Regions from separate parts of the Rothia sp. HMSC065G12 genome, predicted to be linked through region 2. Evidence: predicted binding sites of a transcription regulator. Region 2 holds the regulator's gene; the other holds the start of a gene.
What was found. The regulator HspR, encoded in region 2, represses chaperone genes until heat shock. The targets are predictions, from matches to a motif close to AAGTTGAGTCNNNNNGACTCAACTT.

Region 1 (16,311 bases), on a different contig from region 2:
GAACGTCTTTGGCGGTATCACCTCGTGCGATGCCGTGGCTGAGGGCATCGTGAAGGCGCTTGAGATTCTGGGCGATTCCGCAACTAAGCCGCTTGTGGTGCGGCTGGACGGCAACAACGTGGAGGAGGGTCGCCGCATCCTCACTGAGGCAAACCACCCGCTCGTGGTGCAGGCAACCACCATGGATTCAGGCGCCGACAAGGCAGCAGAGCTCGCTAACAAGGCGTAATCGCCACCGAAGGATTTATAGGAAAAACTATGTCTATCTTTGTGAACAAAGACTCTAAGGTCATCGTTCAGGGCATCACCGGCGGCGAAGGCACCAAGCACACCGCTCGTATGCTCGCAGCCGGCACGAACATTGTGGGCGGCGTGAACGCCCGCAAGGCTGGCACCACCGTTACCCACAAGGCAAAGGACGGCTCCGATGTTGAGCTGAAGGTTTTCGGTACTGTTGCCGAGGCTATTGCCGAAACCGGTGCAAATGTTTCGATTGTTTTCGTGCCGCCCGCCTTCACCAAGGCCGCCGTGCTTGAGGCCATTGAGGCTAAGATCGGTCTGGTCGTCGTCATTACCGAGGGCGTGCCTGTGCAGGATACCGCTGAGTTCTGGGCTGCCGCGAAGGCTTCGGTGGACGAGAACGGCAAGCAGATTACCCGTATTATCGGGCCGAACTGCCCCGGTATTATCACCCCTGAGGAGTGCCTGGTCGGTATTACCCCGGCGAATATCACCGGCAAGGGCAAGATCGGTCTTGTCTCTAAGTCGGGTACCCTCACCTACCAGATGATGTTCGAGCTCGCCGACATTGGGTTCACCACCGCTATCGGTATTGGCGGCGACCCGATTATCGGCACCACCCATATTGATGCTCTGGAGGCTTTCGAGGCTGACCCGGAGACCGAGGGCATTGTGATGATTGGTGAGATTGGTGGCGACGCGGAGGAGCGTGCCGCCGAGTACATCAAGGCGAACGTCACCAAGCCCGTGGTCGGTTACGTGGCTGGTTTCACCGCTCCCGAGGGCAAGACCATGGGTCACGCGGGTGCGATCGTCTCAGGTTCTTCGGGGACCGCACAGGCGAAGAAAGAGGCCCTGGAGGCTGCTGGCGTGAAGGTTGGCAAGACCCCTTCCGAGGCCGCTAATCTGATGCGCGAGATTTTCGCCAACAAGTAGCATCCCGCCCGGTTCGGGCAGCTAATAAGACCCCCGGCGGTGCGAGTATTACGCTCGCGCCGCCGGGGATTCATATATAATCAAAGTACTAATTCGCTCCTGTCAACGGCCCTCCACTATCGGGAGAGTGCCAACGGCAGGAGTTTTTCTATTGGGCTTGCGAGGGAGTGTAAAACAAAGAACCAGTCTCTCCATTATGATTACTCTTTGCGCAATGCTGTATAGCCGATGACCTGATATGCAAGTAGCTAAAGCTGAAAGACTGCTTGGATGCGCCAGTTCCGGATGTCACGCTCATGGGCGTGGCATTTCGTGTATTGCAAGGGGGCAAAGCCGATGGCTTAGAGAAAGTATGGGGCGGAATAGACCTACCCCAGCGTGGTGCCGAAGGCTAGGCCCAGCAGGTAGGTGATGCCCGCCGCGCCCAGTCCGATAAGGATTTGACGCAGCCCGCGGCGCATCGGGGAAGACCCCGAGAGCAGACCCACAATACCGCCGGTGAAGCCCAGCGCCATGGCGACGAACAGGAGCGAAAGCGCCATCGCCCAAACGCCGGAAAGCCCGAAAATATAGGGCAGAATCGGCACGAGCGCCCCGGACGCGAAGAAGCTAAACGATGCCGCCGCCGCACCAATATCCGTACCCAGCGCTACATTCTCTTCCTCGCCCTCTTCATCAGCACGATGCGACAGCGACGGGTCGCAATCACAGTCGAGGTACCCGAAACGTTCCAGTGCGCGATGATGCGCCGCCTCCTCATCCATGCCGCGCGCCCGGTAGATAAGCTCAAGCTCGTTCGCATCAATATCAAGGTCACCCGCCACGCGCAAGGTCACCTGGGTCGGCTGGGAGGCATCCAAAAGTTCACGCTGGGAACGCACCGAAACGAACTCGCCCGCCGCCATAGAAAGCGCACCCGAGAGCAGCCCGGCAACCCCCGAAAGCAGCACCATAGAGCTGGATGCGCCCGAGGCCGTAATACCGATCGTCAGCGCCAGATTCGAGACCAGCCCGTCGTTCGCGCCGAACACCGCCGCGCGGAAGTTACCCGAGAGCTTTTCACGTCCGCTGGTGGCTAGGGCGCGAATGATTTCTTCGTGAATAGCCTCGTCAGCCGCCATTTCTTCGGTGGCGTCCGGGTCTTCGGCGTAGGGGGAGCGGGATTCGGCCATTTGCGCCATTGCCAGAATAAAGACCGACCCGAAATGCTTCGCCATGAACTGCAAAATCGCCGAAGACAGTGAGGGGCGTGAGGGCTTGCCAGCATGTTCGCCGAGCATATCGCGCCAGTGCTGTTGATGGCGTTTCTCAGCCTCGGCAACCTGCATCAGAATCTCACGCTCTTCGCCCTCGGCGCGCTGGGCCAGATAGCGGTAGATGCGTGCCTCCGACTCTTCATCAGCGAGATAGCGCCGCCACCGCCGGATTTGTGCCTCACTCGGCTGGGTGACGGGGTGGTGCCGTGCCGGTGCGTGCCCGACCGCCGGGGAAGAATCTTCGGATGCGGTGCGAACCCCCTCGGCCTGGGCGGTGAGAAGATGCTCGCTCTGAGTTTTATGCGATTCGGCCGATGTCATAAATATCCCGGGTAGATTGGTGTGCAACTCACCAGCATAGGGGGTTCGTACTCGAAAATCTAGGAAAAGGTGCCGGTGCTTCTATGTTCGCTGCATCGAAAAATATCTTTCCCAGTACCCTCATTGGTACGTTTCTTCATGCGAAAAAGAATTTACAAGTAGCGTGAGAAACGGCTGTTAAGAAAACCTGAGGAAAATCAATACAGGGGATAGTTAGGACAATAAAGGTGCCGCCTCCCGCGTAGGGGAGACGGCACCTTTCGTTCTAAAATCCTGCGTGCGGATTACTTGATTTCGCCTGCGCTGTTCTCTAGGAATGCGCGAACGAACCACTGGAACTTCTCAAGCTCAGCGGTCTGACCGATCAGCAGATCCTCGGTAATGGGATCAACTTTACCGGCGAACTCGATAGCCTTGCGATGGTCTTCGATCACGCGGGTGTAGACGTCGTTGAGGGCATGCAGGTGCTCGGTCACGCGAGCGCGGCCTACGGGGTAATCCTCGTGGTTGCGTGCTGCGACCAGTGCACCGGGGAGACCGTTGGGGGCTGCACCCAGGGTTGCCATACGTTCTGCGATGTCGTCCACGAAGTTGCGAACGGTGTCGACCTGCGGGTCAATCATTTCGTGTACGGCGATGAAGTCGGGACCGGTTACGTTCCAGTGTGCGTGCTTTAGGGAAAGATGCAGTTCGTTGAGGTCGTGCAGACGAGCCTGTAGAACCTCGGAAATTTCTTTGCCTTCGTCAAGTGTAAGACCGGGTGCAGTGTATTGTGCGAATGTCATGTGAGACTCCTTCTTAGTGCGTAGATGCTGCTTCAAGGGGTAGATGGCGGGGGATTCTCACCCGCTATTTCCCCGCAAAAGCATTATCCTTAGTAAATCATTTTTACGCCCCGGAGTCAAGTTTATTTTTAGTAATTCATAATAAGGGTGGCTTTGGATGCGGTTCTGACAACGCTAAAAAATAGCCCAGATAAGGCTTAGCACACCCTGCCACAACCCTGTGCAATCAGCGAACCATCATCGTGAATACGGCGAGAAATGCGAAAATCGGGCGGCTAATCGCCTAAGGCGCGCACCGCATCCAACGTTAACTCGGTATGTAACATGCGGGCATGCCCCAGCTCGGCAGGAACCTCAAGCTCACCCGGCACTACAATCACCTTCATGCCCGCCGCCGTTGCGCTGCGCACCCCGGATGGCGAATCTTCAAGCGTCACACACCGGCTGGGTGCAACCCCCAAACGCTGCGCAGCCAAAAGGTATGGCTGCGGATCCGGCTTTGGATGCGTCGTCTCATCGTTGCCAATAATGACCGAGAACGTTCCCTCTGGGGCGGCATCGGCTGTACGCTGAGCGATCGACGTGGTTGCGTTTGTAACAATTGCCGCCGGAATCTGGGCATCGCGCACTTGGTTCAGGAAACGCTCAATACCGGGCAGAAACTCCACCTGCTGATGCGCCAGCGCCTCACGAACCTTGGCAACCAGGCGCTCATTAATCTGCTCATCCGGCAGATCAACCCCGCGTTCGCGCAGGCGGTCAAGCGTAAATTTCATGGAAAGCCCCAGGCAGTCCAGGGTGTCCTGCTCGGTCCAGGTGCCGCCGAACTCGGCCACCAGAGCAACCTTCGCGGCAGCCCACACCGGCTCGGTATCCACAAGCGTGCCGTCATGGTCGAAAAGAATTGCGGCGGGAAAAGAAGAATTATTCGTCATAGATTAAGCCTACCGGGCATTTCTAGGTAGCCCGTAGGACAACGTCATCAATCGTCACCAAAAAATCTGTCCCCGCGTTCAGTGGGTTTCCCGCAATACTGAGCAGAGCATCAGCAACATCTTCACGAGCAATCATTGGGATACCCGGAACTCGCGCAACACTCGCCACATCAAAGACCTTGACCCCACCCTTGCCAGGCTTATCTGTCAGCAGACCAGGATGCACCCGCGAAATATACGGCTGATACTTAGCAACCATTGCGTCGGCCTTTGCGCGATCCGTAAAAATGCTGCGCATCATGATCTTGCACCCTACACGCATGAAAAAAGATGCGCTCCGCAGCGTATCGCCCACTCCGTAGGCGCTCATAATAACGCAGTGCTTCACACCCGCACCCACTACCGAATCCATAATGAGCGGCAGGCGCTCCTGCATGAACGTGGTGGATAGAAACTCTCGCACCGTAGCTTTCTGCCCCAGGATGCTAACCATTACATCCTGTCCGGAAGAAATTGTGGCGAGCCGTTCAGAATCGTTCAGGGCACCGGGGACAATCATGAGGTTCTGGTGTTCCCCCAAAAGCTCCACCGTCTTATCGGGGTTACGCACATAGGCGGTAACCATGTGCCCCTCCTCTAGCGCTTTGCGGGTGAAAATGCTTCCGGTGCGACCGCTTGCTCCTAAAACCAGTATTTTCATGTAGGCTCCTATTATTTACCGCTAGGGGGCATGAGTACCCGCAAGCCCCCAATGTGCTCAGTATAACAATAAAGTTTTTGGTTAAAGTTTAGGTTTATGTGGGATTTACCGCGGAAAGCCCGCTGACATGGTGAGTGCTGTACCAGTCCGGGGCACAAACCGTTTAAGATGGCACAGTGAACGAAAAATCAGAGCACTCCGGATCGCACCCGCATGTAAACTCATTAGCTGTACGCACACCTGCCCTCATACAGGTTGCAACCCTCTACGCCGCCTACCCCATGGCATTCGTCTCTGCTGCTTGGATTACCGTCGGCCGTGCCCTCTTTGGTGCCGCTGGTGATCTCGTGCCCATTTTTGCTATCTCATTCGGTCCCGCGCTAGCCGTGATTCTGTGCCTGGGCGCGTGGTGGATGTTTCGCGATGCGCATCGTCGCGTTACCAGCGGCGAGTATGCGCGGGTTGGTGCATCCTGGGGATTCGTATTGTCCGTATGGGCCTGCTGGGTGCTCGCATTTCTCTTTGGGATGTTCATTCCCGACTACCGTGCCGGGGTGCCGGTGTCAGGAATTGGTGCGCTCGCGGGTGCCGATTATGTGGGCTACGGTGCAGGATTCGGGAATACCTTCGGAATTTTGACCTTTGCTATGGCTATTACCGCCGCCGTGGTCGCTTTCAATGCTAATAGGCGCTCGGCGCGCATGCAGCAGGGTGTTACCGACGAGGTTTTGGAGGAGCAGGCGCGACAACAAAGCCCGTATGACTTCTTGGACTGAGGCCTATCTGATTCTCGCCCCCGCGCACTAAAAAAGGCTCTTTATGTAAATAAAGCGTATTTTTCACCGCTTTATTTACATAAAGAGCCTTTTTTGGTACCGAATTTTGGTCCGGAAAACCTGCATTAACCCCTTGCATCCAAACATTGAGTGTAGTAGACTCAAGTTAGCTGTAAAAAGAAGGCGCAGGATGCGCCCCGCACAAGACACGAAAGGATAAGATTTATGGACGCAAAATTCACAACCAAGAGCCAAGAAGCGCTCTCCGCCGCTAATATGAACGCGCAGACAGCGGGTAACCCCAGCATCGAACCTGCGCACATCCTCAAAGCACTGATGGATCAGCGAGAAGGCGTTGCCGTAGCGGTTCTCAAGGCCGCAGGGCTCGATATCGACGCCATCTCGGAAGCCGCATCCGCAGAGATTAAAAAGCTGCCGAAGGCATCTGGCGCATCGGTGCAGAACGCAAACTTCAGCCGCAGCGCCCTCGCCGCTATTCAGAGCGCGCAGACCCACGCCCAGAAATTCGGTGACACCTACATCTCCACCGAAATGCTGCTGCTGGGCATCGCAAGCGGCGATAGCGATACCGCTCGCGCACTTGAAAACCTGGGCGCAACTGCCAAAGTTATCGAAGAGACCATTCCCCAAGTACGAGGAGACCGCACCGTGGATACCCCGGACCCCGAAGGCACCTTCCAGGCCCTTGAAAAGTACGGAACCGACCTGACCGCGCTCGCCCGCGAAGGCAAGCTCGACCCCGTGATCGGCCGAGACTCCGAAATCCGCCGCGTGGTGCAGGTACTCTCACGGCGCACCAAGAATAACCCCGTGCTTATTGGTGAACCCGGCGTCGGCAAAACTGCTGTGGTCGAAGGGTTGGCTCAGCGCATGGTCTCCGGCGACGTTCCCGAATCCCTGCGAGGTAAAACCCTGATCAGCCTTGACCTTGGATCCATGGTTGCGGGCGCTAAATACCGCGGCGAATTCGAGGAACGCCTCAAGGCCGTGCTCGAAGAAATCAAGAAATCCGAAGGTCAGATCGTCACCTTTATCGACGAGATGCACACCGTGGTTGGTGCAGGCGCATCCGAAGGTTCCATGGATGCGGGCAATATGCTCAAGCCCATGCTGGCACGCGGCGAGCTGCGCATGATTGGCGCTACTACACTCGACGAGTTCCGCGAGAATATTGAGAAAGATCCCGCTCTGGAACGTCGTTTCCAGCAGGTGTACGTGGGTGAGCCTAGTGTTGATGACACTATCGGTATTCTGCGTGGGCTCAAGGAACGCTACGAGGCGCATCACAAGGTGCAAATCTCGGATGCCGCCCTAGTCGCCGCCGCAGCACTTTCAAATAGGTACATTCCCTCACGTCAGCTGCCCGATAAGGCGATCGACCTGGTGGATGAGGCCGCATCGCGCCTGCGCATGGAGATCGACTCGGCCCCCGAGGAAATCGACCAGTTGCGCCGCGCCGTAGACCGTCTGACTATGGAAGAACTGGCCCTCAAGAACGAGACCGACCCGGCGTCGAAGGAACGCCTGGCGGCGCTGCGTAAAGACATGGCTGACAAGAAAGAACAGCTGGATGCGCTCAACGCCCGCTGGGAAGCCGAAAAGGCCGGTCTGAACCGCGTGGGCGATCTCAAGAGCGAAATCGACGAGCTGCGCTCACGTGCCGAGGTGGCACAGCGCGAGGGTAACCTGGCGGATGCATCCCGCCTGCTCTACGGCGAAATTCCCGCCAAGGAGAAGGAACTGGAGGAAGCTCAGCGCGCCGAAACTGAGGCTCATGGCGAGGCTATGGTCTCTGAAGAGGTCACGGCTGACGACATTGCCGAGGTTATCTCTTCCTGGACGGGTATTCCCGCCGGGCGCATGCTTCAGGGCGAATCCGAGAAGTTGCTGGAGATGGAGAAACGTATCGGTGAACGCCTGATCGGTCAGGAAGCCGCCGTGGTTGCCGTAGCGGATGCGGTTCGCCGCGCCCGCGCCGGAATTTCCGATCCGAACCGCCCGATTGGTTCCTTCCTGTTCCTGGGGCCGACCGGTGTGGGTAAGACCGAGCTTGCGAAGGCTCTCGCGGAGTTCCAGTTTGACGACGAGCATGCTCTGGTGCGTATCGACATGAGTGAGTACGGCGAGAAGCACAGCGTTTCCCGCCTGGTGGGTGCGCCTCCCGGATATGTGGGTCACGAAGAGGGCGGTCAACTGACCGAGGCCGTGCGCCGTCGCCCCTACTCCGTGGTGCTGCTGGACGAGGTTGAGAAGGCTCACCCCGAGGTCTTCGATATCCTGCTACAGGTGCTTGATGACGGTCGTTTGACCGATGGTCAGGGTCGCACCGTGGACTTCCGCAACGTGATTCTGATTCTGACCTCGAACCTGGGTTCCCAGTACCTGGTCGATCAGGAGATGCCGTTTGAGGAGCGCACCGAGAAGGCGATGCAAGTGGTTCACCAGGCGTTCCGTCCCGAGTTCCTGAACCGTCTGGACGACATCATCATGTTCGAGCCGCTCTCTTCCGAGCATCTGGGACAGATTGTGAACCTGCAGATTCAGGGCATGGGCAAGCGTCTGACCGACCGCCGCCTGACCCTGGATGTTACCCCCGCCGCCCTGGAGTGGCTGGGCTTGGCAGGGTACGATCCGGCCTTCGGTGCCCGCCCGCTGCGTCGCCTGGTACAGCGCGAGATCGGCGACCGTCTGGCGAAGGGCATCCTCTCTGGCGCTATCCACGATGGTGACACCGTAGAGGTGGATGTGAACCCGGATGTTGCAATGGACGGTCTGTCGGTGACCTCCAAGCGTGACGACTAAATCATCACAGCGCGAAACAGAATGCTAAGTTGCAGCGGGAGCGTAAACCACGCTCCCGCTGCAACTTTCCACTCTCGGAGGAGTTCGTGCTTGCAGAGCTAAGGACCGATACGCCTGTTTGCATAAGCTTCTAGATATTTCAAAATGCTGTGAGAATAACGCTGACGTTTACAACAAGATGATTGAGCCTTTACAAGTTCTTCGCCAATGGTCTGAGGCTCATAAACAAGAAGTACTTGACGCACAAGACGTGTACGATACAACGACATGGCGGCAGAATATATATGAGGAGGGGTTATCGTCTGCACGATAGCCCCTCCTCATGTTGACGGGAGTTTAAGAATAAGAAATAACGAGTTTTCCGATCATATGGGAGCTTTCAACTTTCTGATGTCCCTCACGGAAAGACTCAACACTAAGTCCTGTTAAGATCTCGGTGAGAGTACCCGTAATCTGTCCCGAGTCGATCATGTCAGCTACTTGCCTCAGCAGATCAGACTGATACGCCATATCCTCTGTTGCAAACATGGAACGAGTGAACATAAATTCTGGCGTCACAGAGATCGACTTAGGTTTAAAAGCGCCAATGTTAAGAGTCTGAGGATCGTCAATAAAAACTAATTGGCTCTGCGGATTCATGGCAGAGGCAATATCCTCTTCACGATGTTCAGTGTATGCAGAGAAAACGTAGTCGGCGCCGCCAAGATCCTGAACTTGCTGTCCCAAATCTTTGCTGTGATCCACAACGTCATCCGCTCCCAGCTTCTTGCACCATTCAACGGATTCTCGGCGTGAGGCTGATGCAATTACGCGAAGAGAAGTTCGTGCTTTTGCAAGCTGGATCACCATAGAACCGACTCCGCCTGCCCCTCCAATCACCAAAAGATTACCCGAAGTATCTTTGGTGAGACCCATATGATCAAAGAGCGTTTCCCACGCAGTGATTGCGGTAAGTGGAATGGCAGCCGCTTCCGTGAACCCCAGCGATGCAGGTTTCTTAGCGACAATACGGTAATCTACCGTCTGATATTCTGCGTTTGAACCTGGGCGTGTGAGATCACCAGCATAATAAACCTCATCGCCAGGGACAAAACCAGACACATTTTCCCCTACAGACTCGACGATACCTGCCGCATCCCAACCAAGAATTTTAGGATCTTGCTGAACTCCTGCACCCGTGCGTACCTTGACATCCACGGGGTTGATAGAGACAGCTTTCACTCGAACCAGGAGATCCTGGGCGCCCGGAACAGGGATGGGCATTTCAGCCTCAATGAGCGCTTCTGGATCAGAAATTGGTAGGGAACGTAGCATAGCAATTGTTTTCATAGTGTTTGACATAAAAATCATTCTACTGCTCGCCCTACAGACACTTTCAAGGAGGGCTAGTTACTCCGAGGAAACCACGTCATACCTATGGATGAAACATAATTCATAAGGTTTCGTGCCGAGCTGTGTTTTTATCTTTGCCCGAGGCGGGAGCATAGTTTATGCTCCCAGAACTCACTCTTTAGCGCGCGGAATCGGCCCTTACTTCTTGCGATTCTGGTAGAAATCCTTCTCGAATTTGCGTGCCCAGTCCGCAATGAGTCGGTAGGTGTCGGAGCACAGCTCTAGGGTTGCCTTCGCCTCTATCTGGTCGTCGATGGATGTGGCAGCCTGATCAAGCCGATCTGCCCACTCGCTGTAGGTATCGGCAATAGACTGCAACAGCTCGTGCCCCATCTTCTCATCCACCATGCGGATATTCGCGATGACGGAGACGAAGTTGAAGTCTACGCGCGCCGGGCTGGAGGCAATATCGTAGAGAAGCTCATGAAGACGTTCCTTGCCTTCGAGAGTAATGGAGTAGACCGTGCGCTCAGGCATAGCACTGTCTTTGACGGTGGTGCTCTCCACATATCCCTGCTTGTAGAGCTGCACCAGGTTGCGGTATACGGAGGGTGAGCTGATGCGCGCCCAACCGCGCACTCCGCGCTGGTCCATCATTTTGTTCATTTCGTAGGCGCTCATCGGGTGCTCATGCAGAGCCCCCAGGATCATAGCGTCGATAGTTGGGGTTGCCATGATACTTCCTTTCACTACTGCTGTTGCTAATAATACTATCAGTAATACTAGTCTTGTATATAGGAGTTTGTGATCAAGAGAACCCGAACAGGGAAGTAGGTTGCCCGTCCCTAACTGGGGGAGAGAAACATCCCCGACATACACTAGACACATGGAAAAATGGACCGATACGCAGAACTTTGCAGACGCGGGCGAGAAAAGCACACTCATCGCCTCCGCGCATCGCGCCGCCATTCGCTCCATTGAACGAGTCGTCACCGAAACCATCACCCCGCACGACCCTCTATACGCCGCCGAGGGCATCGAAAAAATGCTCCGCACCGGCGGCGTTCTGGCGCTTACCGGCGCCGGGGTCAGCACCGAATCTGGCATTCCCGACTATCGCGGACCCTCCGGATCGCTCCTGGACCACCGGCCCATGACCTACCAAGAATTCCGTTACGACAATGCCGCCCGACAACGCTACTGGGCTCGGTCTTACGTCGGATGGAGGCGCATGCGCCGCGCATCCCCGAACCGGGCTCACTATGCGCTCGCCGAACTTGAGCATGCGGGCGCGGTGAACGGCCTTATTACCCAAAATGTTGATGGCCTGCACGTGAGTGCCGGAAGCAAGAACGTGCTGGCGCTGCACGGCGATTTATCCTCAATTCTGTGCCTGGACTGCGGAACGCGCGAGTCGCGTGAGAGCCTGGATATCCGCCTGGGTGCAGCAAATCCGGGGTATCTAGAACGTCTCGAAAGTACCGAATTGCAGGTTAATCCTGACGGCGATGTTGAGCTCGACAACGACTATATTCGCAGCTTCCAGATGGTGGGGTGTACGGTTTGCGGCTCGATGAAACTCAAACCGGATGTTGTCTATTTTGGTGAATCCGTGCCCGCCGACCGGAAGGCTCGCCAGCAGCAGATGCTCGCGGATTCTTCGGGTGTACTGGTGGTGGGCTCCTCGGTCGCGGTTATGAGCAGCTACAAGATTGTGCTTGATGCCCTGCGCGCGGATAAACCCGTGGCGGTTATGAATGGTGGCCCCGGGCGTGCGGATGCGCGCGTCACCTATTTGTGGCGCACGGGCGTGGGGGAGGCGCTGGAAGAAATGCTGGACCGCCTCGATATCTAATCTGCTAATCTTCGGATCTAATAAAAAGACTCTCTTTATTTGAATGAAGAGGGATTTCCAATGCTTTATTCAAATAAAGAGCCCTTTATGATGGAGGGATAGGGGTTCGCCGAAGGGTACAACATTGCAATAGCAGCTTAGGGGTGGGTGTAAGAAACTGTCCACATAGCATTACAAAACTCCAAAGTTAAACATGATATTTAATGTTACGCGTAGAAATCTAATGTGCGAGTATCAAAATTCTCACCGTTATTATTTTCATTTTTAAAACTCTAAAATTCCACGTTATATTGACCCAGAAATAGTCATTAAGGAGTAACATATAAATCATGAGAACTAAAAAAATTGCTACTTTCGGTGCCGTTGCAGCTCTGAGCTGCGGATTGGTAGGCGGTTTTACTACCATTCCGGCAGCCTTTGCGGATCAGTCGGTCCCGCAGTCCGTATCTACCCCGACCAATGCAGGTCATTCCTACAGCGATGGTGCTGTTATCTCTTTCCCCAGCGAATGGAAAGAAGGTCAGCCGCTGAACTTCCAGGGTTCCGGTTTCAAGACTACAGACGGTAAATCTGGCTCTGTTCTGGCCATTAAGGTCAATGGTGGCGGTGCTCCGACTAAGGTTGAGGCAGACGAAAACGGTAACGTTTCTGGCTCTATCGCATGGCGTGATGACCTCAAGGTTGGCGATGAGGTTGAGATCAACGTGCTCACCGGTTCGCTCAAAGAGGGCGACGTGAAACGCGGCGGTACGGCTGCAATTGTCAAGGTCGTTGCGACAGGCGACAACAACCAGCAGGCAAACGACCAGAGTTCTTCCTCTCTGCCCGGCGGTGGTAATGATAATACCGACCAGGGTGATAAGAAAGAAGGCGGTAAGGGCGGTCAGGGCGCCACCGGCGACGTGCAGAATAAGACCGAAGAGCAAGGTACCCAGGCCGAGACTGCCAAGCAGGCATCCGACTCTGACGGTTCTAACAAGGCTGAGACTGCTAACCAGAGCGCAGATGTGAACACCCCCGCCGCAGCTACTAATGCTGAGGCAGCTAACGGTGCTCACCAGTTTGCTACTTGCGATGAGGCTCGTGCAGCAGGCAAGCACGACATCCAGCGCAGCGACGCTGCATATGCCGAGCACCTCGACAGAGACAATGATGGCGTAGCTTGCGAAAGTGACGGAGGCAATGGCGAGCATGGTAGCGCATCCAACGGTAACGGTGGCGCAGGTTACGTCTCGGATAACAATGGCGGCTCCAATAATGCTTCCTCTAACAGCAATGGCAAGCTGGCTAACACCGGTGCAAACGGTGCTCTGACCGTAGCAGGTCTGGGTATGGTTGCTCTGGGCGTGGGCGGTGCAACCGTAGCTGCTCTGCGTAAGCGCAAGCGTGCCTAAAGATTAGATGATCAAGTCCTCGGGGCGGCTCTAGAAGCTGCCGGAGGCTACAAGAATCCCTCGTTCCTCATGATTGAGGAGCGGGGGATTTCGCTGTTTAAAACCTCAAAATCTAGGAAGATAGTTTCCACGAAAAAGCTGCCGATACCGCCCTCTGCAGCAAGACCCCTCACGGCAGTAATAACGCTCGAAAAGCGTACCAATCAGGATTTGCATAGGAGACATTATCTAAGTCAGAATGTGAATTTTGCGCATTCTCAAAGTCCTTAGAGATATGCCATAAGACCTGTATATGCAAATTCTGAATTTTTATGATTTAGCACCATATTTTTGGGTATTTGGTCAGCGTTTCCCTCGCCGTATTCCCTGCAATCGCGGGGAACTTTTAGATATGCACGAAATACATAACTACAAGTTAAGACAGACACAGGAAGAACACAGGAACGGGCGCGAACCTAGAAATACAAGAACATAACGGCACACAAAACGGAACGGAGAGTCCAATGGATATTTTGATGATGGGACTGGCAGACCTAGTAGCAATTGGCACACTCTGCACCCTGTACATGATTCGTCATAAGACCCGTGAACTCATGATTTCATACGCGGTTATCAACGCCGGTGTTTTCACCGTAACGGTCGCCCTGGCACATGCCGGAAGCACCGCGGGCGCTATGGGTCTAGGACTCTTCGGCGTTCTCTCCATTATCCGCCTGCGGTCTACCTCCCTAAGCCAGCGTGAGGTCGGGTACTACTTCGTATCTCTCGCCCTAGGTCTAATCTCCGGCGTGCGGCTTGCCCCGCCATATATCGCCTTCATCCTCATGGTGGTACTGGTCGGAATTATCGCACTACTGGATTCACCGATCTTTGAAGCGAAAAACCAGCCGCGCACCCAAACCGTCACGGTGGATCGCGCTATCAGCGACGAAGGAACCCTAAAAGCCTATCTGGAATCACGTCTCGGGTACGAGGTCGTCTCCGCTAAGATCCTGGAGCTTGACCTGCTCAACGACACTACACAGGTGACTATCACCTATAAAGAGCTTCCCCAACTCCAAGAACACCTTAACGCGAACTACGAATACTACGCTTCCTAGGCTTTATCTCGCGGATATCCCCTAAAACTACACCTAAAAACTCACACGTTGAAAGGACCTACCATGAGTCCCCAAGTACCTCAGCCGTACACCCCGTTTCAGGGTGGCGCCGCACAGACTTTGGAATCTACGCACACCCCTGCGGTAGATAATACTCCGTCTTCTCACCGAAGCGGGCACCGAGAGGAAAGTACCATGTCTATCGTGCCAACCTATTGGCAGAGCATCAGCCTCGATGAACTCAACGAAAAAGCCGCTATGCAGACCCGTGTGGATCGCAAATACATTGTGGACGCAGATTATGCGGCATCTATCCTAGCTGAACTTCCCGCCGACGAAGCGGCCGTCCTAGAAATCGACGGTCAGCGTGAATTCGCCTATGACTCTGTATACTTCGACACCCCTGACCTGGTGAGCTATAAGGCTTCCGCCATCGGCAGCCGTAACCGGTTCAAGGTACGTACTCGCAGCTATCTGGATTCTGACCTGAGTTTCTTGGAAGTCAAGACTGAAGGGGCTCGTGAATTCACGGTCAAGGAACGTATTCCGTACTCTATCGAAAACCGTGACATGCTCACTGCAGAAGGCAAGGAATATGTAGCTACCGCGCTTGAGCAGCTGACGGATGCGTCTGTCGATGACCTGGAGCCGGTTATCCGCACCGGGTACCGTCGTACGACTGTATATTTGCCCCAGTCCGAGCAGAATCCGGTGGATTCTCGCCTCACGATTGATACTTCGCTCACCTGGACTCCGCTTTCAGAAAACGCGCTCATGTACACCGCGGACGGCGGTGAAGGGCCAACCAAGTATCAGGTCGGTACCGAATATACTGCACCCGGTACGGTGATTATCGAAACGAAATCCGGCAGCGCACCTTCAGTCGCCGATAAGTATCTGTGGCGTGCGGGCATCCGACCCGTCAAAATTTCTAAGTTTGCTACGGGTATGGCTGCGCTGAATCCTCAGCTACCGGCGAACAAATGGAAGCGCACGATTCAACGTTGGATGCAGCTTGAACCTGCCGCTTAGATCTAGACCCTGAGCGGGTAACGTCTTAGAACGCGGTACAAGAATAGGGTGGGGTTTGCCAGAGGCTCACCGTGTTAGGGCATTCTGGAAACCCCACCCTCTCGCGTAGGATGGTTGAGGCAATCTTTACCGAGATACTTAATCCCTACAGACAAGGAACCCCGTTCGAGATGTTCAAAAACCGGTTTACATCTGTTCTTACATGCACCTTTGCAGCATCGTTGGCACTTGCCGGATGCGCGATTAGCGGGAACCCTGATAACTCCAAAGCCACTGTGACCGCACAGGAACAGGGGAAGGAACTTAAATCTGGCGTATACACCTCGAACACCAAAAATGGTGAAAAGATTAATGCGCAAACTCACTTTACGCAAGAAGACGTGACCTGGAACCAGGACGCTGTTCTTCCGCTCAATCTGGCAGATCCCACCGCAACCGATGGGGTCAGCGAACAAAACGGCACGATTACGATTACGAAGGGGGGAACCTACCGTATGTCTGGCGACTATACGGGGCAAGTGAAGGTTCAAGCCCCTAAGACAGATAAAGTTCAGCTCATTCTTGACGGCGTTAATATCACGAATGAGACCGGATCTGCTATCAACGTTGCCTCTGCCGACGAAGCCGTCATCTACACGTCTCGGGGCAGCACCAATAACCTCAGTGACGGCCCAGAATACGCAGTTCAGGGCAAAAAAGAGGCAGATTCTACGATCTATTCAACCGCTAACCTAACCCTTGCGGGCGATGGAACGCTGAACGTCGCCGGTAAATTTGACGAGACGGTGCACACCACCAAAGGACTGGTTGTTGCCGGCGGTGCCCT
Region 2 (16,311 bases):
CTAAAGCTTGTTGCATCACAATATTTAATCCTTTCCTTGATTAAAAATAAAGAACTTCTTATATGTTAAGGGTAGGAGAGGTAAAAGTGTGGGATTTATTGGCGCTCAACATCAAGATAAAGCAGATTTTCTGAGGTATTGTGTTATGGAGCCTGTAAAGTTGGTAATATTTGTCCACCTCGGAATTCTCTTACTCCGGGGCTAACTTTAGAAGGTGGCTCGTGTTGGTTCTCCACAAACCTGCTGGCATAAATTGATTTCACTTTGCCTGCAGGGGTGTGGAACATAATTTTCTCGCTTCCTTAATCTCTAATCTTTGGCAAGCTGCGTATATACATAAGCCGCTCCTCGCACTACTTACGCACGTATCCACCCTGTCCAAACTAACCCTTCGCCCACCCTGCGAAAAAAAGTTGAGTCTTTTTCACTCAAGTCTGTTGACATCCATCCAAACATGTGTAAAACTTGAGTACATGAGGCTCAAGGGGTCACTCACCGGGCAGCATCCCAGCACATCTTCACCGTGCATGCGCTCGGCCTAAACCCCCTTACGCCCCGAAGATTTAACCAAGGAACCCGCCTCGCCAAGAAGCGGGGCATAACACTAAGGAGTACAAAACATGGCACGTGCAGTTGGTATTGACCTCGGCACCACTAACTCGGTCGTATCCACCCTTGAAGGTGGCGAACCGGAAGTTATCCCTAACGCTGAAGGCGCCCGCACCACCCCCTCCGTGGTCGCATTCTCCAAGGATGGCGACGTTCTGGTGGGCAGCGTAGCAAAGCGCCAGGCGGTCACTAACGTTGATCGCACCATCTCGTCCGTCAAGCGCCACATGGGCACCGACTGGACGACGGAAATTGACGGCAAGAAATACACCCCGCAGGAAATTTCCGCACGTATTCTGCAGAAGCTCAAGAATGATGCTGAAGCATACCTAAACGACAAGGTGACTGATGCGGTTATCACCGTTCCCGCATACTTCAACGACGCTGAGCGCCAGGCCACCAAGGAAGCCGGCGAAATCGCAGGTCTGAACGTTCTGCGTATCGTGAACGAGCCAACCGCAGCTGCACTGGCATACGGTCTGGACAAGGGTAAAGAAGACGAACTGATTCTTGTCTTCGACCTTGGTGGCGGTACCTTCGACGTCTCCCTGCTTGAAGTTGGCAAGGACGAAGATGGCTTCTCCACCATTCAGGTGCGCGCAACCAGCGGCGACAACCGTCTGGGTGGCGACGACTGGGATCAGCGCATTGTGAATTGGCTGCTTGAGCAGGTCAAGTCCAAGACCGGTGCAGACCTCTCCAAAGACAAGATTGCTCTGCAGCGTCTGCAGGAGGCAGCTGAGCAGGCTAAGAAGGAGCTCTCCAGCGCATCCAGCACCAACATTTCGCTGCAGTACCTCTCGGTAACCCCCGAAGGTCCGATTCACTTGGACGAGAAGCTCTCTCGCGCAAAGTTTGAGGACCTCACCAGCGACCTGCTCGAACGCACCAAGAAGCCCTTCCAGGACGTTATCAAGGAAGCAGGCATCAAGGTTTCGGATATTTCCGAGGTTGTGCTCGTGGGTGGTTCCACCCGTATGCCCGCCGTGGCTAACCTGGTGAAGGAACTCACCGGCCGCGAACCCAACAAGGGTGTTAACCCCGATGAGGTTGTGGCAATGGGTGCAGCCCTGCAGGCAGGCGTACTCAAAGGCGACCGTAAGGACGTTCTGCTAATCGACGTGACCCCGCTGTCCCTCGGTATCGAAACTAAGGGCGGTGTGATGACCAAGCTGATCGAGCGCAACACCGCTATTCCGACCAAGCGTTCTGAGACCTTCACGACCGCTGAAGACAACCAGCCTTCCGTGTCGATTCAGGTGTTCCAGGGTGAGCGCGAATTCACCCGCGACAACAAGAACCTGGGTACCTTCGAGCTGACCGGTATCGCCCCCGCACCGCGCGGCGTACCCCAGATTGAGGTCACCTTCGATATTGACGCCAACGGCATTGTGCACGTCTCCGCAAAGGACAAGGGTACCGGTGCTGAGCAGTCCATGACCATCACCGGCGGTACCTCCCTCTCGAAGGAAGACATTGACCGCATGGTCAAGGATGCTGAGGCTCACGCAGAGCAGGATAAGGCACGCCGTGAGGCAGCCGACACCCGTAACGCAGCCGAGTCTGTGGCATACTCCGTCGATAAGCTCCTGAAGGAGAACGGCGAGAAGCTGCCCGAAGACGTCAAGACTGAGGTTCAGGGCGATGTCGATGAGCTCAAGAAGGCTCTTGAAGGCGATGATGACGATGCCGTGAAGTCTGCTCTTGAGAAGCTGCAGGCATCCCAGACCAAGCTGGGCGAGGCTCTGTACGCTTCCGCACAGGCAGAGGCTAACGCAGACTCCGCTTCTTCCTCTAAGGAAGATGACGAAGATGTGGTAGATGCCGAGGTTATCGACGAGGACGAAGACGAGAAGAAGTAATCATGGCTGAACACGAGAACACTGCGGGAGACCCACTGGAGGAGGCATTCAACGCCCCCGCCGCCGAGGGTCACCCCGAGGCTGAGGAAGCCCCTGCCGTAGCCGATGCTGCGGCGGGGGAAACCCCCGAGCCGAGTGAGGAAGCACCCTCAGAGGATGCGAAACTCGCGGCAGAACGCCTGGACAGCCTGCTTCGCCTGCAGGCGGAGTTCACAAACTTTAAGAACCGTGCCGCCCGCGAGAAGGAGCAGCTGCGGGAGTTTGTGGCGAGCGATATTGTGAGCCTGCTTCTGCCGGTGCTCGACGATATTGACGCCGCACGCAAGCACGGTGACCTGCAGGAAGGTCCCTTCGCTGCAATCGCTGCCAAACTTGAGGAGTCTCTCAAGAAGGAAGGCGTGGAACGCTTCGGCGAGGTGGGCGAGCCCTTCGACCCGAATATTCACGAGGCGGTGCTCCAGCAGCCAACCGGAGAGGTAGAACCGGACCATATTTCGATGGTTCTGCGATACGGGTACCGCGTGAATGATCGCGTGGTGCGCACCGCCCAAGTTGCGGTGGCTGTCGCCGAGTAAACGCTCCGTAGAGCACACAACGGGCGGGTTCTTGAGAAATTGAGAACCCGCCCGTTTACCGTATATTTCCGCGGTTTTCTACGGGATTTCTCTTCCAAAATTGAGTCTAGTAGACTAAACTTTATATAGGATTAAAAACTAAGGTTGTGCCCCTTTGGACGGGGCGTTACAAGAACCCCGGACGACGGGGAAGGAGAACTTACATGGCAAGCGAAAACTGGCTGTCAGAAGACTTTTACAAAACCCTCGGCGTGAAAGAAGACGCCTCTGAATCTGATATTAAAAAGGCTTACCGCAAACTCTCGCGCAAATATCACCCCGACCTAAACCCCGGGAACGAGACAGCCGAGAAGAAATTCAAGGAAGTCTCCGAAGCCTACGATGTACTCTCGGATAAGAAACAGCGCGAAGAATACGACCAGATTCGTAAATACGGTGCCGCAGGGTTCGCTAATGGCGGCTTCGGAGGCGGCGCTGGCGGATTTGGTGGTGCCGGTGGGTTCGGCGGATTTAACGGCCAAAACGTGCATTTCACGACCAGCGGCGGTGGCGAAGGTATCAACATTGAAGACCTGCTCGGTGGACTCTTCGGTGGTGGCGTTGGCGGCGCGGGTGGTTCACGCCGTACCGCCGGGTTCACGAGTGCCGATTTTGGGGATGCCACCGGGTTCGGGGGAGCTCAAGGCTTCGGCGGCAGGCAGCAGCGTGCCCCGCAGGATAATAACCTCTCCACCAGCACACGTATTACCCTGCCGCAGTCGTACACGGGCACCAAGGCGACCGTGTTCCTGCCGGACGGCACGAGTACTGAGGCGCGCATCCCGGCGGGTGTGAAGGACGGGCAGAAAGTGCGTGTGCGTGGTAAGGGACGCCCCGGCACCGGCGGCGATCTGATGGTGACCGTGCGCGTTTCGGATGACCCGCACTACAGCCGCGAGGGAAACAACCTAGTGTTGCGCGCCCCCGTGACCCTAGAGGAAGCCGTCAATGGCGGTGTGCTGGAAGTGCCCGTACCCGGCGGTAAAACCGTCAAATTGCGACTAACCCCCGGCAGTGTGGGTCGTAAACTGCGTGCGAAAGGACGCGGGTTCAAAACCAAGTCGGGCACCGGCGACCTGCTGGTGATCCCTGAGGTGCACCTGCCTCAGAACCTGAGCGATGAAGCGAAGGAAGCCTTCGAGAAGTTCATTGCCCTGGCGCCGCAGGAGAACCCCCGTGAGGACCTTTTGAAGAAAGTTAGGTAGCTTATGAGTGCCCATAGTAAGCAATCATCGGCGTCTGCCTACAGCACCGACAGGCCGGTTTTTGTGATTTCGGTGGCGGCGGAGCTGGCGGGTATGCACCCGCAGACGCTCCGCCAATACGACCGCCTGGGGCTGGTGCAGCCTTCGCGTGCGCCGGGTAAGGCCAGGCGCTATTCGCAGCGCGATGTGGATTTACTTCAGCGTATTCAGCAGCTCTCGCAGGAAGGCGTTTCGCTTGAGGGAATCCGCCGAATTATTGAGCTTGAAGAGATGGTGGAAGAACACCAGGAGCACATCGCCCGCCTGCAGGCTCAGCTTGAGGATGCACACGCCAAGCTGGGGCTGGCGGAACGGGTGTTCGCAGCCAGCACCCGCGGGGATGTGGTGAACATCCAGCGGGGGCAGCGCCCGGCACCGCGCAAACGCTCCTCGGCGGTGGTGCTGTACCGGCAGAAATAGGGGCGGACAGCCAGTGTGGTACGGTTGATATAGCTCATCAGCCAAGATGCTGAAAGAGCATCTGGAACCGTTTGCTAGGCAAGCGGTTCTTGCTTTATCTCCCTAGCTTTATTCGATGGCGTCGCCGGAAGGTATCGTTACCCTTTCCCCAGCAGATAACTTATTTACGCCTATACGTCAGGTCGTGGGCACAGCGGCCCGCCTCACGAGCCTTCCGTTCAAAGCTGGTGAGGATGCGCCCCTCCCAGCGCGGCGCCCACCCGCCGACGGGGTCGTCCTCGGTAGCGCCTTCACCGGCATGCAGATTCTCGAAGTCGGGGTGTGCCTCCATGACATCGCGCATCACGTGAGCGTATTCTTCCCAGTCGGTAGCAAGGCGCCAGATTCCGCCGGGTTTGAGCACGCGCGCAACCTTGTCGGCAAAAGCGGGGGAGACCAGGCGGCGTTTGTGGTGGCGTGACTTGTGCCAAGGGTCGGGGAAGAAAACCCAGAGCTCATCGACCGAATTTTCTTCCAGCATGTTATCGAGCAGTTCGGGGGCGTTAGCCTGAGCGACGCGCACATTCTCAACCCCGGCTTGCCCCATCTTGAGCAGCAGATCCGCAATGCCGGGGGTGTAGACTTCAACGGCAAGGAAGTTTGCCTCGGGCATTTCGGAGGCGCGGTGCACGATTGCTTCGCCCAGCCCGGAACCGATCTCGACAACCTGGTAGGCTTCGCGCCCGTAGATTGTGACCGGGTCGAAGGTGGCTTCGGGGGCTACAGAGGTATCTGCCCGCAGCCGGGGTATGTCGAGCACATGGGTTTGGGAGTAGGTGTCCCACGCTTTTTGGCGGCGCGAGGTCAGGCGGTCGCCGCGGCGCACGAAGGAGTAGGGCTGGCGGAAGAACTCGGGTGGTACCGTTTTCTTCTCGGGCGTCTGGGGTGCATCGGCGTTGGTCGATGCGGTGGTCTGCGCGTTCTGCTCTTGAGATGACATACCTATCAGGATAACGTAGCGGCGCGTGGAGGGAGGCACTGTTAAAAATTTCGGGAGCAGTTTTTCATTGTACTGAAGAAACTGCCCCCGTTTGGCCTTTGCGACCGCAAATTCGCCGTGCAGGCTACTTCTTCTTGTCGGAGAACAGCAACGCCAGACCCGCGCCGAGAATCACGATGTTGTTGGCGAGCTGCTGCCCATCCTGAGTGGGCCGGAATGCGCCGTCATGCATATCGGGGTTGCGGAAGTACATGGTCATGAGGTTCGCGCCGAAGGCTGTCAGCCCCGCGCCCGCGAGGCGGGCAGGAATAAAGGGGGTCAGCAGGGTGGCGCCGAGTGCGGTTTCTGAGTATGAAATAAGTTTGCCGAAGGTTTTCGGCTCCAGCTTGGCGACGGCGGGAACGCCGGTTGCTGCCATCTGCTGCAGATATGCGTAGGTACCTTCGTCGGCGCCGAGTTTCTTGACTCCCGCATCGAGCACAAGCGCGCCAGCGGTGAGACGCAGTGCAGCATTTGATAGTTTACCCATGAGTGAGTGTCCTCCTGATGTTTTGTGATGAGATGAGTGATGCGGTATTTCCACATCGGGCATTGCAATTGTAGCGGCAAACCTCAGGAAAGTTTATTTAATCGTAAAGTTTTAACATAATTTTTGCGGTAAGCATTATTTTTCAGCGTTTTAGCGGGAGAGTAGAGATGCGCCCTCGGCGTGTTGCCGCGCTCCCAGTGCCTAAGACGTAATCGGTGCAGGCGCCTTTTGCGGGTAGAATTCTGTGTAGTCATGGCGTAACGATGCGATTTTCCGTGAGCCGTGCTCGTGCGAAAATCTGAACTGCATCGTGATGCCCCGAAGGTCGGGGCTTCCTGTCGAGGTTGTAGCCCGCAGGGCAGAGCACACACAGAAAAGAGGAATAGTGACACAGCGGCCTTCCAAGCATACAGTTACCGAGAATGAGAGTTCCACGGGTGAAGAGAGCCTGCAGCGTGGCTTAAGTTACAGGCATATCCAGCTCATCGCTATCGGCGGTGCAATTGGTACGGGGTTATTTCTAGGATCGGCGAAGACTATTTCGCTCACGGGACCTTCCATCGTATTTGTCTATGCGATTATTGGCATCATTATCTATTTTGTGCTGCGTGCGATGGGCGAGATTCTGCTGTCGAACCCTAAGTACAAGTCATTTACCGATTTCGTATCTGATATTTTGGGTACTCGCGCGGGCTTTTTCGTCGGCTGGTCGTACTGGTTCTTCTGGGTGACCACGGGTATTGCGGATGTGCTGGCGATTACGGATTACACGCATTACTGGTTCCCCGAGCTGCCCTCATTTATTCCTGCACTTATTGTGATCGGGGCGCTGTTGGCACTGAACCTGCCGTCGGTGAAAAACTTCGGGGAGATCGAGTTCTGGTTCGCCATGGTTAAGATCGTGTCGATTCTGGCGCTTATCGCCGTGGGTGCCGTGATGGTCGTGTTCGGGTTTACGAGCCCGGATGGAACGGTCTCCTCGATCACGCACCTGTGGGATCGTCCGGGACCATCGGGCAACGGGGTGTTTATTCACGGTCTGACGGGGTTCTTAGGTGCGTTCCAGATTGCGTTGTTCGCGTTCGTGGGCGCTGAGCTGGTGGGTACCGCCGTGGCAGAGACAAAGAACCCCGAACGTACCCTGCCGCGCGCAATTAACGCCGTGCCGCTGCGCATGGTGCTGTTCTATGTGCTGCCGCTGTCGGCGATTCTTGCGGTGACTCCCTGGGATAAACTCGACCTTAATATGAGTCCTTTCGTGGGGATGTTCTCACTGGCGGGTGTGTCAATTGCCGCATCGCTCATTAACTTTGTGGTGCTGACGTCGGCAACGTCTTCGGCGAACTCAGGTATTTTTTCGACCTCGCGCATGGTGTATGGGCTGGCGGAGGATGGGAATGCGCCTTCCTTCCTGAAGAAGCTCTCGAAGAACGGCGTGCCCACGAACGCCCTGTACCTAACGACGGTTCTTCTGCTCTTCAGTCTGGTGATGCTGGCGTTTGGGCGTGAGCTTCTGGAAGCGTTTACAGTCGTGACTTCGGTGGCCTCAATTATGGGTATTTTCACGTGGTCGATGATTCTGGTGTCGTACCTGGTATACCGCAAGAAGTTCTCTAAACGGCATGAAGCCTCGCAGTATAAAATGCCGTTTGGCCGCACGATGAGCTGGGTTGGTTTGGTGTTCTTCGCTCTGATGATCTACGCCCTGAGCTTGCAGCCAGAAACCGGGTTAGCTCTGGCGCTTAGCCCTATCTGGTTTATCGGGGTTGAGCTTGGGTACGAGATTATGGTGCGCCGTCATGCGCGTAAGCGCCTTCTTGCGGAGTCGGCGCGGGTGGAATCTGAGTAGCGAGTTTATTTTTCCTCATTAGCGGGCGGGATGCGGTGCGTAGAGAAAACGTTCGGCATCCCGCCCGCTGTGTCTTTGGGGGCGATGACATACGGCATGTACCAGAACATACCCCAATATGTATAGATATTCTTAAATTTGTATAGAAATCATATATGATGAGAATTTTTCTTTTGAGGATGTGGCGAGTTGGGCAATAAAGGGACGTACCTCACGCGTGCCGTGTTTTCCGAAAGTAAGGCTTATTGTCAAGGGTTTTTCGTAGATTTCTTCCGAAATTTTTTTGCGCTTCGACATAAAGAATTTATTATTCGTGACGCATGCTATAGATACGCGACACACTTCCTGGAGATAATTACACAATACCGTCCCTGTTATGTAGAATATATATTCAAAAGTTGTGATAGCTCACCGTATCTTACGGGCTGAGTGCTGCACTTGCCGCCCCGAAAGCCGGGGCTGTCCCGCTTGGCTGCGGGACCCAACCACGAAAGAGGAACTGTCATGCAGCAACCTCACGATAATGCCGCATCGGCGGCAGACACGACAGATAATGCTGAAGAACTGCACCGCGGGCTGAGCAACCGACACATCCAGCTCATCGCTATTGGCGGTGCTATTGGTACCGGGCTCTTCATGGGTTCCGGTAAAGCAATTTCTAAAGCTGGTCCATCTATCCTCTTGGTCTACATGGTTATCGGCGCCGCAATCTTCTTGGTGCTGCGTGCGATGGGTGAGATCCTTCTATCAAACCTGAAATATAAGTCATTCTCAGACTTTGCTACCGACCTGATCGGGCGCCCCGCAGGGTTTTTCCTCGGATGGTCGTACTGGTTCATGTGGGTGGTCACCGCAGTCGCAGATATTATCGCGATCGTGGGCTATACCGAGCTGTGGTGGCCCGATTTACCGAAAGCGGTTCCAGCACTCGTCGTGATTATTGCGCTGCTGGCGCTGAACCTGCCCTCGGTGAAGAACTTCGGTGAGATCGAGTTCTGGTTCGCCATGATTAAGATTGTTGCCATCTGCGCCCTTATTATCGTGGGTGCCATTATGGTTGCCACAAGCTTCACGACACCCAGCGGTGCTCATGCTCAGGTAGCCAACCTGTGGAACGATGGCGGATTCTTCCCTAACGGTGCCACCGGATTCTTAGGCGCCTTCCAGATCGCGGTCTTTGCCTTTATGGGGTCCGAGCTGGTAGGTACTACCGCCGCCGAAACCCAGAACCCTACGGTGACCCTGCCGAAGGCTATCAACTCCGTGCCGGTTCGTATTCTCATCTTCTACGTGGGCGCCCTGGTCGTTATTCTGATGGTAAACCCCTGGCGTGAAATTGATCCGGCCAAGAGCCCCTTCGTGACCATGTTTACCCTCGCCGGTATTGCTATTGCCGCGCATATCGTGAACATTGTGGTGCTGACCTCGGCAACATCATCGGCGAACTCGGGTATCTTCTCGACCTCGCGCATGGTGTACGGTCTCTCCCAAGAAGGTTACGCCCCGAAGTTCCTCGGTAACCTTTCCGGGAGCGGTGTGCCCCGCAACGCACTGTTCCTCACCTCGATTCTGCTGCTCTCCAGTATTGCCCTGCTCTATGCTGGCGACTCGATTATTGAGGCGTTCACGCTGGTCACCACGATGGCGGCAGTACTTGTGATCTTCGTATGGTCGATGATCCTCGTCAGCTACCTGTGCTACCGTGCAAAGCGCCCCAACCTGCACCGGGAGACCACCTACCCCATGCCCGGCGGCGTGGTAGCATGCTGGATCGTGCTTGCGTTCTTTGCTTTCATCATTGGGATTCTTGCTACCGATAAAGACACTCTCACCGGTTTGATGCTCATGCCCATCTGGTTCATTCTGCTGACTATCGGGTGGTTTGTGAAGAACAGCATCAACCCCGAAATCCCGGAGACCAGTATTACGCAGTCGCATCCGGTGGTGGATATGAAGGCACCGAAGAACAACAAGTAAGGATACTCCGGCGGATATCTGTTCCGCATTACTTCCGGTATAAAAAGGCTCTTGATGTGAATGGGGCGGCGTTACTAGCGCTTTTTCACATCAAGAGCCTTTTAGCGTGATAGGGGAGGAGAAACGGAAGAATTCGCGCCCCGGCTTAACCGGCTTCGGTGCCCGAGGTATCCTCGGCATCCAACACCAGGTCATCCGTGCGGTAGTAGTCCCAGCGGGAACAGCCCATACCCCAGCGCATTGCCTGCACCACATCCTGCGCGGCCTCATGAGGGTCAAAAACATTCCGGTTCCACATAGGCTGCATGGGGGTCGGCGCCGCCCACCCGTGCGAACGCAGGTAGTCGGTACTGAACTTGGGCAAAACCTCAGCCTCCATCGCAATTTCGCACAGGAACCCGGCGGGGGAGCGGTAGATGCACACAAGCGGCATTGCGTTAGCATTCGCGGCACCCGTGAGCACATAGTAGGTGCGCAGATGCCTGCTCCAGGGCAGGCTCGCCAAACGCTGACCGAGTGAGTTCGTCACCTCGTCCCAACGGTCGCGGGCAGAAACCGTCTGCTCAGATTTCACAACCCCAATACCCTGCACCGCAAGCTGCTCGGGCGAAATACTTGGCGGATGCGGCGGCACCCGCACCGGTGCGACCTCTCTCTTCGTCATCTGCAGGGCATCGGTCACCATTGTGCGGCCCACCTGCAAGGCGGTACGCCACGATCCATATTTCGCGCGCACCGCCGCCAGAAACGGCACCCGGCCCAGATTACTGCGCATGGTAGACCAGGTTCCGTAGGCAAGCACCGTCGGCTGCCGATCATACCGAATACAGTAACTCATGAAACTGCCCAGTTGGTTGCGGAACTCCATATCCGTGAGCGAAGTACCGCCCAGCTGCCAGTTGTAGTCCGCATAATCGGGCGGACACACACCGGTGCGCAGCATGGCGGTTGACCACCCGCCATCGCCCAGCTGATCACGAATGCTCTCGCAGGAGGGCGGCCATACAAACGAACCGTGCGCTACGTCTTGGGACTCAGTCGGAAGATGCTGGCATACATCGCGGTAGGTAAGCTCATCAAGCTGCGTATACGGATGCAGCGCCAGGTACTTGAGCCCAGCGCCCACCTTCCCTAAAATCAGGGCGATATTCTGCGGTGAAACCCGTGCACTCTCCAATAAGCGCAGCATATCCGCCATGACCGTTGCATCCAGAGTTGTTGCGGCGTAGGAACCATCCGGTGCCAGACCGTAAGCCTCTGCCACCGCATACCAGACGGCGGTCGCCAGCAAAACATGGGTGGGAGTCTGCTCGCCGTGCGAACCAAACTCCCACATGCCAGAATCTAAAGCAAAATCAAGATGTTCCCGGTTAACCTGCGGAAAAAGAACACGAATACGCCGGTGCGTTTCGCTCGGAGTCCAGCCTTGCGCAGCCAAGGCGGTAATCAGCGTGCCAAACTGCTGATGAAATTCCGCGTACCCCGGCGGCAAAGACGAACGTGAAGGCGCCTGTGCGCGATCGTCAGCACGACCATACATGCGAAACCTTCTTTCAGCCATTCCACCGTGAACCGGCTACCGTCATGTCATCTTCTATGCCCCGGCGCATAACTTCTGCACAATCGCCGGACTATCTGAAAAATAGCGATGTGATGTTATTACCTATTCTAGATGCGGGACCATAGCTGTAAAATTTATTACGCTCCGATGCGCAACATACCCTGCGCCGCACGCCCCACAAGACTGGCACAGCACACCCGAGAATGCGAAACTGAGAGAATGAGCGAAAAACACGAGCGCACCGAAGCTACGAACACCCGCATCCTGACGATGCTCTCTAACGAACTAGACCTCAAACCCACGCGTGTTCGTGCCGCCGTAAACCTGCTCGACTCCGGGTCTTCGGTTCCGTTTATCGCTCGATACCGCAAAGAAGCTACGGGCGCGCTCACCGACACCCACCTGCGTGCTATTAGCACCCGGCTCGATGCCCTGCGCGCGCTCGAAACTCGCCGCGAGAATATTCTCAGCTCGCTCGCCCAACGCCGCGAAGACGGGCTGATCGATCCGCTCACCTACGAACAGCTCATCACGGGGGTGGGGGCGGCATCCAGTAAACAAGACCTCGAAGCGCTCTACACACCCTACCGGAGTGAGCGCATTACCAAGGCGCAGCGTGCCCGCGCGGCAGGTCTGGAGGCGCTCGTTGAAGACCTGCTCGAAGTTCCCCTTGCCGGGGTCTACGATATTGCCGCAGCCTATGTGGACGGACCGGATGAAACCGACGATAAACAAGTGGCAGATACCGGAAAATCCGAAGACGCCCGAATTACAACGGTGGAGGAAGCCCTCGACGGCGCCCGCGCTATCCTGATCGACCGGGCACTCACCGACCCAACGCTCGCCGAACGTCTTCACGAAAGAATGGTTGCCACCGGAACGATCTCTAGTCGAGTTATCGCCGGGCGGGAAGCCGAAGGGGCAAAATTTGCCGACTATTTCGACTTCTCCGATAGTATCAGGCGTATTCGTCCGCACCGGGTTCTCGCCCTGCTTCGCGCCAAAGAAGCCGGAATCGTGCGGCTCAGTATTGACGGTGCCACACCAGCTCCGCCCCTGAGCAAACTCCGCGGTGAGGCACGTGCCGCCGCACTTGCCCTTGCCGAAAATTACGAGAACGTTCGTTCGGGATACGAGCGTGAAGTCGCCGCCGCGCTGCGCATACCCGTGCAGGTTCTCAACACCGTCGACAGCGAAGACCGTGTGCTCGGCTGGCTCGCCGCAACCGTGCGCACCGCATGGCGTAAACGGCTGCACCCCCGCCTGGCAGACCGCATACGCAACGCCCTCTTCGAGATGGCAGAACGCGAAGCCATCACCGTTTTCGCCTCGAACCTGCGCGACCTTCTGCTTGCCGCGCCCGCCGGGCAAAAAGTCACCCTCGGGCTTGACCCAGGGCTGCGTAACGGCGTGAAATGCGCGGTTATTGACGGCACCGGGCACGTGCTGAAAACCTTCACGGTGTACCCGCACGCGCCTCGATACGACCGTGCCGATGCGCTCGCTGCCCTTGAGGATGCGGTTCTCACCCACGGCGTGGAACTTATCGCTATCGGCAACGGCACCGCCTCACGTGAGACCGATAAACTTGCCGCCGAGCTGCTGGCGAAGCTGCGTTCTCAAGGGTATAAGGCGGCACAGAAGGTTACCGTATCAGAGGCGGGGGCATCCGTATATTCGGCCTCTGAACTCGCCAGCGAAGAGCTGCCCGATCTTGACGTAACGGTACGCGGGGCGGTCTCGATCGCTCGGCGGCTGCAAGACCCGCTCGCCGAACTCGTCAAAATTGATCCCCAGTCTTTAGGCGTGGGGCAGTACCAGCATGACGTTAGCGTGACCGCTTTAAGACGCGCCCTCGATAATACGGTTGAGGACTGCGTAAACGCGGTGGGGGTTCACCTGAACAGCGCATCCGCCGCACTGCTTGCGCGTGTTGCCGGTTTTAACCGCACGATTGCCGAAAATATCGTGGCGTACCGGGACGAACATGGGGCTTTCACCACCCGGGAAGAGCTTCTGAACGTGCCTCGGTTAGGGGCTAAAGCCTATGAACAGGCGGCGGGATTCGTGCGAATTCTGCACGGTACCGAACCGCTGGATGCCTCTGCCGTGCACCCCGAATCGTACCCTGTGGCGCGGCGTATTATCGCCGATGCGCAGCGGAATCACGGGGCACTCTGGCAATCCGGGCGGCTTATCGGCAGTGACGGGGAAGACCCGCTCACCGCGCTTGACCCCGCCGACTACGTGAACGGGAGCATCGGCGAATACACCGTGCGCGATATTTTTGAGGAATTGCGCCGCCCCGGGCGTGACCCGCGCCCCGAATTTCGTACCGCACACTTCTCTGAGGATATCTCTCGCTTTGAGGACGTAACCGTTGGGATGGTGCTTGAGGGAACCGTCTCGAATGTGGCGGCTTTCGGTGCCTTCGTCGATATCGGAGTGCACCAAGACGGGCTGATTCATATCTCGCAGATGAGCCGCGAGTATGTTGCGAACCCGCACGATATTGTACGAAACGGCGATATCGTGACCGTGAGGGTTGTTGAGGTGGATGCGTCTCGCCGCCGTATTTCGCTCTCACTGCTGTTAGATGAGGGCGACTCGGGTCGCTCGGAGACGGCGCATAAGAAAACGAATAAACGTTCTTGATAGGGGTGGCAGCATGCTTCACCGGGCGGAGGCGGATACAACGATGCGTGCTCAAACAACTGACAGCATTATGTCTGCGACCGTGGGCGGTCTTGCCAGTCATGCTGTCAGAACTGCGCCGCTATCGTATATCCGCCTCCGCACGAAATATGGTTAAAAATTTTCCGGCTTCGAGCCCCAACAACTCACGGCAAAGCTTCGCGGTACGTTGCGCCTAGAATTTAGGATTCTCAGGGTCCGGACCTATGCGACCATCCTTCCGCGTAAGCCCATCAATCGCCGCAATGTCTGCCGCATCCAGGGTGACATTAGCGGCCGCAAAGTTCTCGGCAATGCGCGCAGGAGTAACCGACTTCGGAATCGCCACGATCCCCTTCGCCAGATGCCAGGCGAGCACAACCTGCGCCGGAGAGATACCGTGCTTACCCGCAATCTCAACGATCACCGGGTCTTTCAGAATCTCGCCACCCTGACCGAGCGGCGACCAAGCCTCAGTCACAATACCAAACTCACTGTGCACCGCGCGCATATCTTCTTGCGAGAAATATGGGTGCAGCTCAATCTGGTGAATCGCCGGGGTCACGCTGGTATCGGCGATAATTTCGCGCAGCTGAGCCTGCGGAAAGTTAGAGACACCAATCGAACGCACCTTACCTTGCTTTTTCAACTCAATGAGCGCCCGCCACGACTCGAGATAGGTACCCTGCTGCGGCATAGCCCAGTGAATCAGATACAAATCCACGTAATCGGTGCCGAGCCGCTCTAGCGATGCATCAAGCGCGGCAATAGCCTTCTCAAAACCCTGATCCGAGTTCCAGAGCTTGGTGGTGAGAAAAATATCCTCGCGCGGCACGGAGCTGGCGGCAATACCGCGACCTACCCCAACCTCGTTCCCATAAATGGATGCAGTATCGATGTGGCGGTAACCTGCTTCGAGAGCCGTACCGACAGCATCGGCGGCACCATTATCCTCAATCTGCCACACACCATACCCAAGCTGAGGGATGCTGTTGCCGTCATTGAACGTGATGTTTTTGACCATTACTTCTCCTGAAAGTTGATGGGGACTGACGTTTTCAACGGTACCCCTGGATGCGCTCGCACGCTAGGGTGACGGGCGCATCCAGCCCAGCGCGAAACCGGTAAGCCCCTCCCAGGCGCGGAAAAAGAGCCTTGATTTATATAAAGCGTGAAGAATCCCGATTTATTCGTATAAAGAGCCTTTTTAGATTCAGAAAGTACAAAAAGTATGAGCTGTAGAGATAAACGGGATTTGAATTCTGCCGATCAGAAAGTCACATGACTATAGTCATACATTCTTACTGACGTTACGGCACTGCCTGTAAAGAGTTTTCTTCGAGAGACTGGAATAGCCGGGATAGAAAAGGCTTCTATCCAATCGGTGTTCTAAGGAGAATATGATGACTGCACTAGTCACCACTAAAGTCAATGCTCTTGCAGCCGCACGTACTTTCGGGACGGCAGCGGGTAGCCCCGCTCACCGCCGTGCACTTGTGGCAAATCCCAGCGAGGTTTTGGCTGAAGCAGGCGTTGTTCCCTCAGGAACTCAGGTCCGCCTGGTAGAAGATGAAACCCTAACTCTGGGGCACCACAAGGTTGTTGATGACGGGGAAGAACTCGTCATCGCAATCGCTCCCGCAGTCGAAGAAGAGCTTGATACCACCGAATCCCCTGAAGACGGTATTTGCTGGTGCTGCTGCTGCCCTTGCTAAGTTCTGAAGGGCTATAAACAACGATGGGAACCAGGCTATTAAAGCTTGAGTACTAGCCTGGTTCCCACTCTGGATACACAGTGAAGGAAAATCATGAAAAAGCGTTCAACAGGTCGTTGGGTTTTTCGTGGAGCGTTACTCGTCGGATTTTTGCTTATTAACGCTTCAGCCAATCATTGGTGGCCGTTCCTATGACTTTTACATATGACAACGGATTAGTTCAGATGCCTGAACCCCCGCATCTTTTTACATCCGCTTGGTACGAATCTCCTATTTCGA

Region 1: a site for HspR is predicted at 6,093-6,117, ahead of clpB (ATP-dependent chaperone ClpB). Genes of this name have one in related genera too.

The regions. Positions count from the first base shown of each region.
Region 1 covers NZ_KV804819.1:27,176-43,486, forward strand. The annotation lists gene sucC (ADP-forming succinate--CoA ligase subunit beta) at 1-229, shown strand, start outside; gene sucD (succinate--CoA ligase subunit alpha) at 259-1,176, shown strand; gene HMPREF2804_RS09835 (VIT1/CCC1 transporter family protein) at 1,545-2,753, opposite strand; gene HMPREF2804_RS09840 (Dps family protein) at 3,038-3,538, opposite strand; gene HMPREF2804_RS09845 (HAD family hydrolase) at 3,814-4,473, opposite strand; gene HMPREF2804_RS09850 (NAD(P)-dependent oxidoreductase) at 4,496-5,173, opposite strand; gene HMPREF2804_RS09855 (hypothetical protein) at 5,350-5,949, shown strand; gene clpB (ATP-dependent chaperone ClpB) at 6,175-8,772, shown strand; gene HMPREF2804_RS09865 (zinc-binding alcohol dehydrogenase family protein) at 9,109-10,113, opposite strand; gene HMPREF2804_RS09870 (PadR family transcriptional regulator) at 10,303-10,839, opposite strand; gene HMPREF2804_RS09875 (Sir2 family NAD-dependent protein deacetylase) at 10,991-11,959, shown strand; gene HMPREF2804_RS09880 (excalibur calcium-binding domain-containing protein) at 12,289-13,353, shown strand; gene HMPREF2804_RS09885 (DUF4956 domain-containing protein) at 13,857-14,453, shown strand; gene HMPREF2804_RS09890 (polyphosphate polymerase domain-containing protein) at 14,649-15,485, shown strand; gene HMPREF2804_RS09895 (carbohydrate-binding domain-containing protein) at 15,656-16,311, shown strand, end outside.
Region 2 covers NZ_KV804813.1:53,569-69,879, forward strand. The annotation lists gene HMPREF2804_RS03275 (pentapeptide repeat-containing protein) at 1-16, opposite strand, end outside; gene dnaK (molecular chaperone DnaK) at 621-2,471, shown strand; gene HMPREF2804_RS03285 (nucleotide exchange factor GrpE) at 2,474-3,046, shown strand; gene HMPREF2804_RS03290 (DnaJ C-terminal domain-containing protein) at 3,250-4,290, shown strand; gene HMPREF2804_RS03295 (heat shock protein transcriptional repressor HspR) at 4,294-4,749, shown strand; gene trmB (tRNA (guanosine(46)-N7)-methyltransferase TrmB) at 4,910-5,728, opposite strand; gene HMPREF2804_RS03305 (hypothetical protein) at 5,853-6,257, opposite strand; gene HMPREF2804_RS03310 (amino acid permease) at 6,643-8,106, shown strand; gene HMPREF2804_RS03315 (amino acid permease) at 8,611-10,083, shown strand; gene HMPREF2804_RS03320 (TY-Chap domain-containing protein) at 10,229-11,623, opposite strand; gene HMPREF2804_RS03325 (Tex family protein) at 11,864-14,299, shown strand; gene HMPREF2804_RS03330 (aldo/keto reductase) at 14,514-15,341, opposite strand; gene HMPREF2804_RS03335 (hypothetical protein) at 15,718-16,032, shown strand; gene HMPREF2804_RS03340 (cytochrome P450) at 16,224-16,311, shown strand, end outside.